2 linked regions of the Calidifontibacter indicus genome follow. The protein of the gene in region 1 interacts with the protein of each later gene in a pairwise test. Links are inferred from orthologs where the notes say so. Each region holds a gene or a part of one and is shown on either strand. Other genes may lie near its edges.

Region 1 (7,345 bases):
GGCTGCGAGGTCTACATCGAGTCGCCCGCGCTGGTCGGCGCCGATTTCGAAGCGCTGCGGGGCAGCTGGATGTTCGCCGCGATCGAGAACTTCGCGCAGAACGTCGCCGCAATGCAGGGCATCAGTGGCCACCTGCGGCAGTACGGCGTGGCGTCGATGGAGTTGCCGCTGGAGGGCACCGACATCCCACCCGCGCTGCTCACCGAGCGGGGCACCGCGGGCGCGCTCATCGGGATGCCTGTTGCCGGACGCGCGGCGCAGGTGACGACGTCCGCCGGTCCGGTCGACATCGTGCCGCTGACCATCGTCGGCACCGACGAACTCGCGGTGATCCTCGGTCAGCGCCAAGCCGGTCGCGACAGCATCGTCGCCGCACGTCAACAGGACGGCCGCGGTCACGTGACGATCACCTGAGTCGGCGCGCCAATGCTTCGCGGGTGGCCGGCGCGGCTGTCTCAGTCGGGCCGGCCGCCCCGTAGCGCGGCGATCACGACGTCGACCAGCGCCGTCCGTTCCAAACCCGCGACGTCGGCGATCGGGAACCACCGGGCTTCGTCGGTGCTGCCACCCTCTTCGACGGTGCCGAGGCCGCCGCCGGTGATGCGGGCGTGGTGCACGACGCGCACGGCCTTGAAGGGTCGCCCTCGCTCACCCTCCTCGCGGAACCAGGTGTCGACCAGCAGCAACTCCCCCAGCTCGACCGCGAACCCGGTCTCCTCGTAGACCTCCCGCACGATCGCCGACGGGATGTTCTCGTCGAACTCCACCCCGCCGCCCGGCATCGTCCAGGACGGCGTGAACCGGCCTTCCCCGTTCGAATAGCTCAGCAGGATCCGGTCGTTGTCGTCGACGACCGCGGCGTACGCGGCGAGCCGGGTGTCGTACTCGGTGAAGTGCATGGCGCCGGTCTACCAGACGTCGCCGACACGCCTGCGGATCTGGTCGGCGCTCCCGGCCGGCGAACCCCACTGCGCGGTCAGGTGCCACAACTGCTTCATGGGCTGCACCTCGAAGCGACCCGTGCTGACGGCGTCGCCGATGATGCGGGCGTCGATCAGATCACGCTCGGCGATCTGCAGGCCGATGCGGACCGGCTCGCCGCCGCGATAGTCGATCTGGTGTTGCAGGACGTCGGTGTGCAGCACCTGGCCCTCGTGCCACTCGATCGGCAGGCCGAGGGCCTGTGCCCGCCTTTCGACGGGAGTTGCTCGGAAGCAGGGGTCGAGGACGAGCGCCTCGACATCCTGATCGAGCAGCACTCGCCCGTGCACCTGGGCTTCGACGTAACCGTCCAGCGGGTCGTACAGGACTTCCTGGTTGTTGTCGCCGGTCTGCATCGACTCCTCGTGATGGGTCACGGCGTCCCAGAGTCCGAATCGGCGCGCGGTGGCGAACCTCGCGGGCGACAGCGCAGAGTCCGGGAAGCAGAAGGTGGCCCGGTCGAGCATGTGTTCCTTCAACCGAAGATGGGCCGATCCGAATCGTGGCGCACCGCCGAGCGTCCGATACCGGTGGTTCAACGCGCCGTACTTCGGACGCTCTCCTGCCGGTGCTTCGTCGTAGGCGCCGCCGAACAGCGACTGCTCCCAACGCCACCGGTCGCCCCCGATGTGTGCGGTCAATCCGCCGTTGGACGTGCCTGTGACGAACTGGGAGCGGTACTCGCCGTCGGCGAGCATCGCTTCGAGGATCTCGACTCCGCCGAACCCGCGATCAGGGTGAAAGTTGAAGGTGATGCGGTGATGCCTCGCAAGGGGCTCCCCTGCACAGCGAGGGTCGACATGTGCGACTGCGTCGCGCGCCCACTGACTCTGCATGAATGCAGACTAGAGAGAAGTCGGCGAGTCGGTCGCGGGCATCCGGCGCAGGAGGTCGGCGGTGATGTCGAGGTGACCGCGGTGCTGGGCAAGCTCCTCGTAGATGTGCATCAGAACGCCGCCCTTCGTCGCCACCGCAGCCCGTTCGGGTGCGGTGTAGCCGTCGCGCTCCCCTGCTCTGAGCGCGGAGGCTTCACCGTCGAAGGCGGCCAGATCGCTGTGCAGTTGCGCGCGCTGCGAGCGCACGAGGGCGACCAGGTCGGCGACGGTGCCGGACGACGTGAACTCGGCGTCGCGGTCGCGACCGGTCGTGCGACCGGCCAGTTCCGTTGCGCCCCAGTGCTCCATCACGCCGCAGCAGTGCCGGACGAGCACGTACGGCGAGTTGGCCCCGGGCAGGTCGGGACGGACGTTGACCAAGTCGTCACCGAGTCCTTCGAGCGTGGCGCACATTCCGTCGAGAGCGAGGTCGATGTGGCACAGGACGTCCTGCAGGCCGATCGCGTTGTCAGTCATCGAAATCAGCCGTCTGCGCAGGACCGTTCTCCAGAAGCTGTTTGAAACCGTCCTCGTCGAGGATCGGCACACCGAGTTCCTCGGCCTTGGCCGCCTTCGATCCGGCGTTGGCCCCGATCACGACGTAGTCGGTCTTCTTCGAGACCGACCCGGCCGCCTTGCCGCCGCGGGAGATGATCGCTTCCTTGGCGCCGTCGCGGGTGAATCCTTCGAGCGACCCGGTGACCACCACGGTCAGGCCCTCGAGGGTACGCTCGATCGACTCGTCACGTTCGTCGGCCACCCGCACGCCCGCGGCCGCCCACCGCTCGACGATCTCGCGGTGCCAGTCGCTGCCGTCGCCGTCGAACCAGGCGCGCACGGCCTCGGCGATCACCGGACCGACACCCTCGGTGGCGGACAGTTGCTCCACCTCGGCCTCGCGGATCGCCTCGAGCGATCCGAACTCGGTGGCCAGCGCCCGCGCAGCCGTCGGGCCGACGTGCCGGATCGACAGGGCGACCAGCACCCGCCACAGCGGCTGCTGTTTGGCCTTCTCCAGCTCGTCCATCAGTTTGCCGGTGGTGGCCCGGGGAACGGCCGGCTTGGCCGCGGTGGCCTTGGTGAAGAAGAAAGGCTCGCGTTTGGGCGGCTGCTCGACACCGGCCTTCTTGCGTCGGCGCCACACCATGACCTCGGCGAGGTCGTCGGGCACCAGGTCGAACAGCCCCGCCTCGTTGGCGAGCACCGGCTGCTGCGGTGGGTCGACCTCGGGGTCGGCGTCGTCGGGGCGGCCGTAGTCGGGGTCGGTGAGCGCGATCGCGGCCTCCCAACCCATCGCCTCGATGTCGAACGCTCCCCGCGACGCGAGCGAGAACATCCGCTCCCTCAGCTGCGCCGGGCAGGCGCGCGAGTTGGGGCAACGTATGTCTTTGTCGCCCTCCTTCTCGTATGCCAATGTCGTTCCGCAGGAAGGGCATTCGGTCGGCATCACGAACTCGCGCTCGGTGCCGTCACGCAACTCGGCGACCGGCCCGACGATCTCCGGGATGACGTCGCCCGCTTTGCGCAACACCACCGTGTCGCCGATGAGCACGCCCTTGCGTTTCACCTCGAACGCGTTGTGCAGGGTGGCCATCTCGACGGTCGACCCGGCCACCTTCACCGGCTCCATCACCCCGAACGGGGTGACGCGGCCGGTGCGGCCGACGTTGACCCGGATGTCGAGCAGCTTGGTGTTGACCTCCTGCGGCGGGTACTTGTACGCGATCGCCCAGCGCGGTGCGCGGGAGGTGTTGCCGAGGGCACGCTGCGCGGGCACCTCGTCGATCTTGATCACGATGCCGTCGAGTTCGTGCTCGACGTCGTGGCGGTGGTCGCCGTAGTAGTCGACGAACGCGATCACCTCGTCGGGGCTCGACACCACCTTCGCGGTGTCGGTGACCGGCAGGCCCCACGCCCGCAGCAACTCATACGCCCGGCTCTGCCGCTCGATGGTGAGGCCCTCGCGGTGACCGATGCCGTGGACCAACATCCGCAGCGGGCGCGACGCGGTGACCCGCGGGTCTTTCTGGCGCAGCGAGCCGGACGCCGTGTTGCGCGGGTTGGCATAGGGCGGCTTGCCCTGCTCGACCAAGTCGGCGTTCAGCTGCTCGAACGCCTCGACCGGCAGGAACACCTCGCCGCGGATCTCGACGACCTTCGGCACCGCGACATCGCCGGTGGCATTCAGCCGATGCGGGATGCCCTCGATGGTGCGCGCGTTGAGGGTGATGTCCTCACCCGTCGAACCATCACCGCGCGTCGCGGCGCGCACCAGCGCGCCGTCCTCGTAGAGCAGGTTGATCGCCAGCCCATCGATCTTCAGCTCGCACAGGAAGTGGATGTCGCCGCCCGCCTCACGCTGCGCGCGGGCGAGCCACTCGCGCAGTTCGGTCTCGTCGAAGACATTGTCGAGGCTCAGCATCCGCTCGAGGTGGTCGACCGGGGCGAACTCGGTGCTGAACGTGCCACCGACCCGCTGGGTCGGGCTCTCGGGCACCCGCAGCGTTGGGTGCTCCTGCTCCAGCGCCTCGAGTCGGCGCAGCAAGGTGTCGTAGTCGGCGTCGCTGACCGTGGGTGCGTTGCGAACGTAGTAGGCGAACTGGTGGTCGTTGATCTGCTCGACCAGTTCGGCCCACTCGTGGCGGGCCTGCTCGGGCACGTCGGTCGTCTCGTTCTGCACGACGACCATCCTGCCTCAGCCCGCCGACAGGCTCTCGCTCGCTTCGCCGAGCAGTTCGGTGGCCTGCGCCAGCGTGCGCAGGTGGCCCGGCACGCTCGTCGGCGCGACGGCCGCCAGGCCACAGGCCGGGGTCAGCACCACGCGGTGCAGGTCGGCCCCGGTGAGCCCGATCTCGCGCCACGACCTCAGCAGCGGGTCGACGACCTTCTCCGGCCGCACCGCACCCGCGTCGGTGGCGAGGGCGCCCGCCCACAGCGTGCGGCCCGACTCGACGAGTTCGGCGATGCCGTCCCATTGCCGGGGTTTGACCAACGAGATGTCGATCGCCAGGTCGAGCCCGTCGACCCGCCGCACCAGCGGCACCGGCACGTTCGGTGCGCAGCAGTGCAGCACCTGCGCCACCACCAGTTCGGCCACCGCGTCTCGCACGTGCTCCAGACCGTCGACGACGACGCCCTGTTCGACCGGGCGCACACGTCCAAAGCCCGATGCCGTGGGCAGCGCACCGGCGAGCACCGCCGGCAACGAGGGTTCATCCCATTGCAGGACGAGTTCGGCGTCCGGCACGAGTCGGGCCACCTGCTGCAGGTGTTCGCGCACCGATTCGGCCACCGACTGCACGAGATCGCGCGCGGCCCCCGGGTCGGTGAGCACCCGTTCTCCGCGCGGTAGGGCGAGCGAGGCCGCCAACGTCCACGGGCCGCACCACTGCACCTTGAGCCGGCCGCTCCAGCCGTCGAACGCCTCCGCCAGCTCGTCGAGGTCCTGTCGCAGGTAGGCCGCACCGCGGCGCGCGTCGAGGCCCGAACTGTCGGCCAGCCGCCACCCCGAAGGCTGCAGGTCGACCCCGAGACCGACCAGATGCGACGCGGCGCGACCGATCATGTCTGCCCCCGGACCACGCGCAGGAAGCTCGGGCAGGAACGGTATTCCCTTGTCCCCCACAAGATCCCGCACCATCCGGACGGTGTCACGCACATCTGTGCCCGGCATGCTGCCGATCGCGCTGAAGGTCGGTTGGGTCACGGCCAGACACTACGGCAGTGGCCGGCCCGGTGCGGGCCGGCCACTGCCGTTCGGTTCCCTGGCGTTCGGATCCCTGCGGTTCAGATCACTGATAGGTGCTCACTGCACCGAGGAGAGCGGCTTGTTGCCGATGCCCTTCATCGACTTGGTGACCTTCGTGCCGTTGGTCTCCACGAAGCAGGCCGTGATCTGGACGCCCCGCTTCCAGCCCGACTCCGGCGAACTGTTCTGCGACGGGATGATGTCGGTCCGGGTGGTGGTGCCGAGGTACTTCTGGCTGATCGGCTTGCACTTTGCGTACATCGCGGCGTTGTTCTTCGCGAGGCCCGGGTAGGGGTCACCGAACTTGCCGGTCATGAAACCGCCGGTCGACTCCGCGACGTGCGGGCCGTTGCAGGGGGTCAGCTTGACCGAGTCGCCGCTCGGCAGCGAGCTGGTGCAGAACTGGTACTTGTCGAAGCCGTCCTTCTTGATGGCGTCCTTGGCCGAGTAGTTGATCGACTGCACGCCGCTGTCGTCGTTCTTGTACAGCATCACGACGCAGGCGATGCGCTCGTTCGACTTCGGGTCCTTCGACGGCGTGATGCCGTCGCCCAGCCACAACGTGCCGTACGCCGGACCACCGGTGTAGGTGCCGGCGGCGCTGAGGCAGGTGTAATTGCGCAGCGCCGTGCGCTTCACCAGGTCGTCGGTGTACTGCGTGTTGGGCACCACAGCGCTGACCTCCAGCTCGTGGTTGTCGGTGCAGGCGACCTTCTCGTAGGTCTTGTTGCGCAGGCAGTCGCCCACCGCGAAGTCGACCGGCGCAGTCGTGGTCGTGGTGGAGCTGGTGCTCGACGAGGTCGACGTCTCGCTGCTGGTCGAGCTGGAGCTCGACGTGGTGTCGCTGCTCGAGCTGCTGCTGGTGGACGTGGAGCTCTGCGTCGTCGACGGCTGACCGGCTTCGACGGTCGGCCCGTCGCTGCCCCCACAGGCCGCCAGCACGACCGACATCCCCACAGCTGCGAACGCAGCGAACGACCGCTTCATCATCTTGCTCTCTCCCTTGGTGACGGCTCGGGCCAAGCGTATCGACGCGCGCGACGCCGGTCCGGTTCCGGCAGCGGAAAGTTCGGGCTCAGCGAGCCCTGGCCGTGCGCGTGATCGTCGCCGAACCGACCACCCGGGTGCTCTCGTAGAGCACCACCGACTGGCCGGGGGCGACCCCGCGGGTGCGCCGGTCGAGCCGGACGACGACGTCGTCGCCCTCGGCGGTGACGGTCGCGGGGAACTCCTCGCCGTGCGCCCGCAGCTGGGCACCGAGCCGCACCTCGCCCACCGGCGGTGGTCCGGGCCAGCGCGTGTGCGAGCCGTGGATCTCGTCGACCCCGAGCAGTTCCTCGGTGCCCACCACCACCGTGTTCGTCTTCGGCTGCACGTCGATCACGAAACGCCGCGCCCCGTCGGCACGTGGCACCTTCAGCCCGAGGCCGCGCCGCTGGCCGATCGTGTAGGCGAACGCACCTTCGTGCTCCCCCACGACCTCACCGGTCTCGTCGACGATCGGGCCGGTCTCGGCGCCGAGGCGCTGGGTGAGCCAGCCCTGCGTGTCACCGTCGGCGATGAAGCAGATGTCGTGGCTGTCCGGCTTCTTGGCGACCGAGAAGCCGCGCTCGGCGGCTTCCTTGCGGATGTCGGGCTTGGTCGTGTCGCCGAGCGGGAAGAAGGAGTGGGCGAGCTGGTCGGCATCGAGCACGCCGAGCACGTACGACTGGTCCTTGGCCATGTCGACCGCGCGATGCAG
Region 2 (7,817 bases), 230 kb from region 1 along the record:
CAGGCCGATCGCTCGACATCCCGGGCGGCTCGAGAACCCGACGGGCACCGTGGCCACTGCAGTGCCGAGCACGCCGAGCACGAGGTTCGTGGGCGACTGGATCAGCGCGGCGGTGGTCGCCCAGGCGACGAGGGCCGGCACCAGCAGGCGGACGTCGAGGTTCGCGCGCTCCCGCAGCGGCGTCATCGGCGCTCAGACGGTGACCAGCGGCCGCAGCTGTTCGAGCAGCTTGTCGCCGATGCCAGCGACCTCGCCGAGGTCGTCGACCGTGCTGAAGCGGCCGTTGGTGGTGCGCCATTGCAGGATGCGGGCTGCGAGCACCGGCCCGACGCCGGGCAGCCCGTCGAGATCGGCCTCGGAGGCAGTGTTGAGGTTGACCGGCCCCGCGGTGTCTCGGCCTCCCGACCCGCCGCTGCCGCCACCACCCGTTGTTGCGCCGCCCGTTGTTGCGGGCGCCGGCGCGACCGACGGCGTCTCGCCCGGTTTCGGCACGTGCACCTGTTCGCCGTCGCCGAGGGGTCGGGCGAGGTTGACCGCCGACAGGTCGGCAGCCGGCGTCGCTCCCCCGGCAGCCTTGATCGCGTCGTCGACCCGCGACCCGGCGGGCAGACGCACAACCCCCGGACGGCGCACCTGACCCACGACGTGCACCAGCACGAAACCTGTCGGCTGGGTGGCGGTGGCCTGGGCGCCACGGGCCAGCCCGGTGGCCGCGTTCGGGGAGACGTTCGGGGAGGCGTTCGGTGAGGCGGAGCCGGCGGCGGCGGTCGAACCGCCCGGCTTCGCGGCAGCCGTGCTCGGCACGGCGAGCGGAGTGGGGGTCGCCTGTTGGCGAGCCGACCACACCCGGAAACCGAAGATGATCGCCACCACCACGAGCACGACCAAGGCACCCAGCAGTGCGGAGCGGCCGGGACGGGTCTCGATATCGGTGTCGGGCAAGGGTGTTCGGAACAACGGGGTGTGTGGACGGATCGGCGCCGGCGACGTGTGCCCGCGCGACCGGCGCTCGGCACGAGTGTGCGGCTCCTGCTCGGGCCAGGGCACGTCGACGTCCGGGTCGTCGTCGGGATCGTCGTAGCCGGCGTGCTGGTCATCGATGGAGTCACGCTCGCGGTCGTCCTCGAGGTCGTCGAACCCGAGAGCCGCGAGACCGCCCTCCTGCGGCGTGCGGCGCCGCCTGCGCAAACCGAAGACCGGTCGCCGGTCGATGAGTTCGTCCTCGTCGGGCAGCCAGGGCGTACGCCGGCCCTCGTCGAGTTCGGCGAGGATGGCGGCGAGCCGGTCGGGTGGCTGCTGACGTGACATGACCCGCACGGTAGGTGCGGCAACCGCTGCGTGGGCGGTGCTCGGCGCCGCCTGTGGACAACCGTCCGACGAACCGGACGCTGTGGCCTGGACCGTCAGCCGCGTGCCGTGCCCCGGGCAAGACGCGGCGCGACGGCGACGGCGAGCATGCCCGGCCCCACGTGCGCACCCAGCGCCGCGCCGAGTTCGACGAGCACGATCTGGCGCGCGTTGGGCACGTCGGCGGCGAGCTGCTCGGCGAGCACCTCGGCCCGCTGCTGGGCATCGAGGTGCTGCACCGCGATGTCGACGCCGTCGGTGTCGGGTTCGTCGCCGATCTCGGCGGCGGCCTGGACCGCGAGCGCCTGCAGTCGAGTCAGCGCCTTGCCCGACGTGCGCACCTTCTCCAGCAGTTCGATCGCGCCGTCCTGGATCGTCAGCAGCGGTTTGATCGCCAGCGCCGAACCCAGCACCGACGACGCGCGCCCGATCCGGCCGCCGCGGCGCAGATGCTCGAGGGTGTCGACATAGAGGAAGCTGCGCGAACGGTCGGCGACCGCACGGGCGATCTGCTCGACCTCGTCCGCGCTCGCGCCTTCCTGGGCCGCGTTCGCGGCCGCCAGCACCGCGAACCCCATCGCCATGCCCATCGATCCGCTGTCGACGACGCGCACGTTCGCCGCGCAGCTCTGGCCGGCGATCTCGGCCGAACTGACCGTCGCCGACGACTTGGCCGACAGGTGCACCGACACGATCTCGTCGATGCCGCGTTCGAGGAGATCCTCGTAGGCCTGCAGGAACGCGCCGGGCGACGGGCGGGACGTCGTCACCTGACGGTGGTCACGCAACGCCGCCGCGACCTGCGTGGGGGTCACGTCGACACCCTCGTCGTACGACGTGCCGTCGATGGCGACGTGCAACGGCACGACGAACACCCGCCCGCGCACCACCCGTCCGGGCGGCAGGCAGGCCGAAGAGTCGGTGACGACGGCGACGGTCATCCGGCGACGATGTTGACCAGCTTGGGAGCGCGCACGATCACCTTGCGAACTTGCTTGTCGCCGATCGCCGACTGCACCCGCTCGCTGGCCAACGCGGCGGCCTCCAGGTCGGCGTCGCTGATGTCGGCGGCCACCTCCAGCCGGTCGCGCACCTTGCCCAGCACCTGCACCACACAGGTCACCTTGTCGTCGACCACCAGCGCCGGGTCGGCGTCCGGGAAGGCCTCGAAGGTGACGGTCTGCTCGTGCCCCAGGCGGTGCCACAGCTCTTCGGCGATGTGCGGCGCCAGCGGCGCGACCATCTGCACCAACGGCTCCACCACCGCGCGCGGCGGGGCGGCCAACCGGGTGACAGCGTTGTTCAGCTCGATCAGCTTCGCGACCGCGGTGTTGAACCCGAAGTGCTCGAAGTCGCGGCGCACGCCGTCGACGGTCTTGGCCAACAGCTTTGCCGTGTCGGCGTCAGGCGCGTCGTCGGTGACGCGCAGGTCGCCGGTCTCCTCGTCGATCACGTTGCGCCACAGGCGCTGCAGGAACCGCTGCGAGCCGACCACCGCTCGGGTCTCCCACGGGCGGGACTGGTCCAGCGGACCCATCGACATCTCGTAGACGCGGAAGGTGTCGGCGCCGTACTGGTCGCACATCTCGTCGGGCGTGACGACGTTCTTCAGCGACTTGCCCATCTTCCCGTACTCCCGGGTGACCCTCTGGCCCTCCCAGGTGTACGTGGTCGTGTCGCCGTCGACGTGCTCGACGACCTCGGCGGCCGGCACCGGTTGACCGCGGTGGTCGCGGAAGGCGTAGGCCTGCACGTAACCCTGGTTGAACAGGCGACGGAACGGCTCCTCGCTGCTGACCTGCCCCAGATCGAACAGCACCTTGTGCCAGAAGCGCGCGTACAGCAGGTGCAGCACGGCGTGCTCGACGCCACCGACGTAGAGGTCGATGCCGCCCGGGTCGTTCGCGACACCGGCGCCGGCGCCACGTCCCGGACCCATCCAGTACTGCTCGCACCCCGGGTCGACGAACCGGTCGTGGTTGTCGGGGTCGGTGTATCGCATTTCGTACCAACAGGATCCGGCCCACTGCGGCATGACGTTGGTCTCGCGGCGGTAGGTCTTCGGACCGTCACCCAGATCCAGCTCGACCTCGACCCAGTCGGTGGCGCGGTCGAGCGGCGACTCCGGCATCGAGTCGGCGTCATCGGGCTCGTAGGTCTTCGGCGAGTAGTTGGCCACCTCCGGCAGCTCGACCGGCAGCATCGACTCGGGCAGCGCGTGGGCGACACCGTCGGCGTCGTAGACGATCGGAAACGGCTCGCCCCAGTAGCGCTGCCGGCTGAACAGCCAGTCGCGCAGCTTGTAATTGATGGTGCCGCGGCCGATGCCGTGCTCCTCCAGGTGGGCGATCATCGCGGCCTTCGCGTCGGCAACTCCCATGCCGTCCAACGAGATCGCGTCGTTCGAGGAGTTGATCGCCGGACCGTCACCGGTGAACGGGGTGTCCATGTCGTGGCCCTCGGACGGCTGCACCGTGCGGATGATCGGCAGCTCGAACGCCTTGGCGTAGTCCCAGTCACGAGCGTCCTGGCCGGGCACGGCCATGATCGCGCCGGTGCCGTAGCCCATCAGCACGTAGTCGGCGATGAAGACCGGAATCGCGGTGCCGGTCAACGGGTTTCGTGCAAAACCACCGGTGAAGACACCGGTCTTGGACTTCTCGTCGGCCTGCCGCTCGACGTCGCTCTTGCGCGACGCCTCCAGCCGGTAGGCGGCGACGGCGTCCGCCGGGGTGGCCGCCCCACCGGTCCAGACCGGCTTGGTGCCTTCCGGCCACGCGTCCGGCACCAACTCGTCGACCAGCGGGTGCTCGGGAGCCAACACCATGAAGGTCGCACCGAAGACGGTGTCGGGTCGGGTCGTGAACACCTCGATCAGCTGACCGGTGCGCTCCACGGGGAACTCCACCGCGGCACCGGTCGACCGACCGATCCAGTTGCGCTGCATCGCCTTGATCGACTCCGGCCAGTCCAGGCGGTCGAGGTCGTCGATCAGCCGGTCGGCGTAGGCGGTGATGCGCATCATCCACTGCGGCAGGTTGCGCTTGAAGACCGGGAAGTCGCCGACCTCGGTCAGCCCCTCGTTGGTGACCTCCTCGTTGGCCACCACGGTGCCCAGGCCGGGCGCCCAGTTGACCGGCGACGCCGACTTGTAGGCCAGCCGGCGGCCGTCGATCTCGGCGCGCTGCTGCGCATCGGTCAGCTCGGCCCACGCACGCCCGTCGGCCGTTGCGACCTCACCGGCGGCGAACGCGTCGACCAGTTCGCTGATCGGACGGGCCTTACCGGCGGCGTCGTCGTACCAGGCGTTGTAAATCTGCAGGAAGATCCACTGGGTCCACTTGTAGTAGTCGGGGTCGATCGTCGCGAACGAACGGCGGTCGTCGTGCGACAGACCCAACTGGCGCAGCTGACGACGGTAGGTGGTGATGTTCTCCTCGGTCGTCTTGCGGGGGTGCTGCCCGGTGCGCACCGCGTACTGCTCGGCCGGCAGACCGAAGGCGTCGAAGCCCATCGTGTACAGCACGTTCTTGCCGGTCATGCGCTGGTAGCGGGCGATGACGTCGGTGGCGATGAAACCCAGCGGGTGACCGACGTGCAGGCCGGCGCCCGAGGGGTACGGGAACATGTCCTGCAGGAAGAACTTCTCCATGGCCTGCACGGTTGCCGCGTCGTCGCCGGACCACGGACCGCTGGGGTTCGGGGCGTGGAAAGTGCCCTGCTCCTGCCAGTTGTCCTGCCAACGGCGCTCGATCTCACCGGCCAGTGCGGCGGTGTAGCGGTGCTTCGGGGTGTCCGAGTTTCCGGTCGCGCCGGTCATGCTCGTCGTGTCAGTCATCGTGCCCTCACGTCGTGTCGTCTGCTGGTGTATGCCGCGGCACCGGACGTGCCCGTTCGTCTGTCATGAAGAAGCCCCCGCCGATCAGGGCTAGGGGCGGCCGCGCCGAGGTCCGATCTGTTCAGCGCGGCGTTCGAAGCAGAAGCAGGCGATGCATGTCGTTCAGAATATCGCAGCCGGTCACCGGCCCTGTCCGCCCACCGGATCGGCGATCCCCCGGCGGATTTCGTCCCCCGCTCAGGCCCTGAGAGAATGCCCCCATGCCCGCTCCGACCCGTACCGATGTTCTTGTTGTCGGAGCCGGCCCCGCCGGCTCGGCCGCCGCCACCTGGGCGGCCCGCCACGGCCTCGATGTCGTGCTCGCCGATGCCGCCACCTTCCCCCGCGACAAGACCTGCGGCGACGGCCTCACCCCGCGCGCGATCGGCGAACTCGACCGGCTCGGCCTCACCGACTGGGTGCGCGCACACACCGTCAACCAGGGCCTGCGCGCCCACGGCTTCGGCCAACGCCTCGAGTTGCGCTGGCCCCAGGTCGAGGGACTTCCCGACTGGGGCTCGGCCGTGCCCCGCACCGAACTCGACGACCACCTGCGCACCCACGCGCTGAAGGCCGGCGCCGTGGGCGTCGAGGACGCTCGCGCCGTCGACGCCCGGGTCGAGGGCGGACGGGTGCGGGCCGTCACCTTCCGCGGCGCCGAGGGCACCTTCGAGATCGAGGCCGAGCGGGTCGTCGTCGCCGACGGTGTGCGTTCGCCGTTGGGCAAGGTGCTCGGCCGCGAGTGGCACCGCGACACCGTCTACGCGGTGGCGGGCCGCTCCTACATCGACTCCACGATGAGCAACGACCCGTGGATCTCCTCCCACCTCGAACTGCGCGGCGAAGAAGGTCAGATCCTGTCCGGCTACGGCTGGGTGTTCCCACTCGGCGACGGCTCGGTGAACCTCGGCGCGGGCACGCTCGCCACCGCCAAGCGTCCGGCCGACATCGCGATCAAACCGCTGATGCAGGTCTACGCCGACACGATCCGGGACGACTTCGGTCTATCCGGTGAGTTGCGGATGGGTGCGTCGGCGCTGCTGCCGATGGGCGGAGCCGTCTCGAACGTCGCCGGCCCCAACTGGGCGCTCATCGGCGACGCCGCCGCCTGCATCAACCCGCTCAACGGTGAGGGCATCGACTACGGGCTGGAGACCGGACGTCTGGTCGCCGACATGCTGCTGGCCGGAGACGACCTGCAGACGGCGTGGCCTGCGCTGCTGACCGACCACTACGGCGAGGCCTTCTCGGTGGCGCGCCGCCTGGCCGGCCTGTTCAGCAACCCCAAGCTGCTCACCGCCCTCGGCCCGATCGGCATGCGCTCCGACCTGCTGATGACCCTCGCGCTGCGCTGGATGGGCAACCTGGTCACCGACGACGACCGCGACCGCGCCGCCCGCGTGTGGCGCTGGGCCGGACGCCGCTCGGTCGGCCTCGACTCCCGCCCGCCGTTCAGCTGACCCACTCCACTTGAGGCAATGACCAAGCCCCGCAACCGATTTCGGTTGCGGGGCTTTGTCAGCGAAGCTGAAAAGTTCAGCTCAGGCCATTGACCTGCTTGGTCAGGGCCGACTTCTTGTTCGCAGCCTGGTTCTTGTGGATGACGCCCTTGGAGACGGCCTTGTCCAGCTTCTGACCAGCGGTCTTCAGCGCTGCCTGCGCCTTCTCGGCGTCACCGGCGGCGACGGCCTCGCGGGTCTTGCGGATCCAGGTGCGCAGCTCCGACTTGTAAGCCTTGTTGCGCTCGGTGCGGATCGCGTTGGTCTTGATCCGCTTCATCTGCGACTTGATGTTTGCCACGAAGTAACTTCCTTGGTTCGGTCTGAATGTTGTCGTAGAGGGCGACGACGCACCGGAACGGATGGGGCGTGGGGACGACCCTGGCGAGTTCGGTGCGTTGGTACTGCAGCGAGCGCGCACGACCAGAGCGCGCACGCGAGGAGTAAATCTACACTCCCCGACCAACGGCCCCCAAATCGTCGCGCCGCCTAGCCCGGAGTTACCGGCCGTGCCGTTCTCTGCAGATGGTGAGCACGGCGCGTTCGACGGCGAAGACGGGGTCGCGTCCGCCGCCCTTCACGTCGAAGTCTGCGGCCGCGACGGCCTGGATGGCGCGGCCGAGTCGGTCGCCGTCCCAGCCGCGGGCCGAGCGGCGGGCGCGGTCGACCTGCCAGGGCGCCATGCCGAGGTCACGGGCGACAGCCCCCGACGAGCCTTGCCCTGCCGAGGCGACCTTCGCGATCTGCCGCAACTGCCCGGCGAGCACCGCCACGATCGGCACCGGGTCGAGGCCCGACGCGAGCGCGTGCCGCAACAGCCGCAGCGCCTCCCCCGCATTGCCCGCGACCGCCATATCGGCCACCCGGAAGCCGGTGGCTTCGACCTTGCCGCCGTAGTACTCGTCGACCTGCTCGACGTCGACGACGCCGGTGGTGTCGGCGACGAGCTGGGCGCACGCGGCGGCGAGTTCGCCGAGGTCTTTGCCGACGGCGTCGAGCAGCGCCTGGACGGCGTCGGGGCTGACCTTGCGTCGCGCGGAACGGAACTCGTTGGTGACGAACGACGCCTTGTCGCGGTCGGACTTGATCGAGGG

What was found.
Region 2: the proteins of ligA (region 1) and leuS interact in binary tests that used the Escherichia coli proteins (3 or more experiments, as listed by UniProt). The link is inferred for Calidifontibacter indicus from one-to-one orthologs.

Annotation. Positions count from the first base shown.
Region 1 is NZ_QTUA01000001.1:2,949,383-2,956,727, forward strand. The notes cover bases 1,936-4,890. They hold ligA (NAD-dependent DNA ligase LigA), read right to left. Parts: upstream 4,546-4,890; coding sequence 2,326-4,545; downstream 1,936-2,325. Other genes in these bases: DFJ65_RS14010 (mycothiol transferase), read right to left, coding at 1,936-2,333; DFJ65_RS14020 (uroporphyrinogen decarboxylase/cobalamine-independent methonine synthase family protein), read right to left, coding at 4,552-4,890. Outside these bases: DFJ65_RS13995 (hypothetical protein), read left to right, coding at 1-414; DFJ65_RS14000 (NUDIX hydrolase), read right to left, coding at 456-899; DFJ65_RS14005 (DUF3626 domain-containing protein), read right to left, coding at 909-1,817; more of DFJ65_RS14010, read right to left, coding at 1,827-1,935; more of DFJ65_RS14020, read right to left, coding at 4,891-5,562; DFJ65_RS14025 (septum formation family protein), read right to left, coding at 5,662-6,594; tRNA 2-thiouridine(34) synthase MnmA, read right to left, coding at 6,680-7,345. UniProt on the Escherichia coli protein: DNA ligase that catalyzes the formation of phosphodiester linkages between 5'-phosphoryl and 3'-hydroxyl groups in double-stranded DNA using NAD as a coenzyme and as the energy source for the reaction.
Region 2 is NZ_QTUA01000001.1:2,718,441-2,726,257, forward strand. The notes cover bases 2,085-5,511. They hold leuS (leucine--tRNA ligase), read right to left. Parts: upstream 5,186-5,511; coding sequence 2,285-5,185; downstream 2,085-2,284. Other genes in these bases: DFJ65_RS12930 (DegV family protein), read right to left, coding at 2,085-2,288; DFJ65_RS12940 (geranylgeranyl reductase family protein), read left to right, coding at 5,446-5,511. In the rest of the region: DFJ65_RS12920 (DNA internalization-related competence protein ComEC/Rec2), read right to left, coding at 1-186; DFJ65_RS17850 (ComEA family DNA-binding protein), read right to left, coding at 193-1,308; more of DFJ65_RS12930, read right to left, coding at 1,404-2,084; more of DFJ65_RS12940, read left to right, coding at 5,512-6,684; rpsT (30S ribosomal protein S20), read right to left, coding at 6,761-7,024; holA (DNA polymerase III subunit delta), read right to left, coding at 7,224-7,817.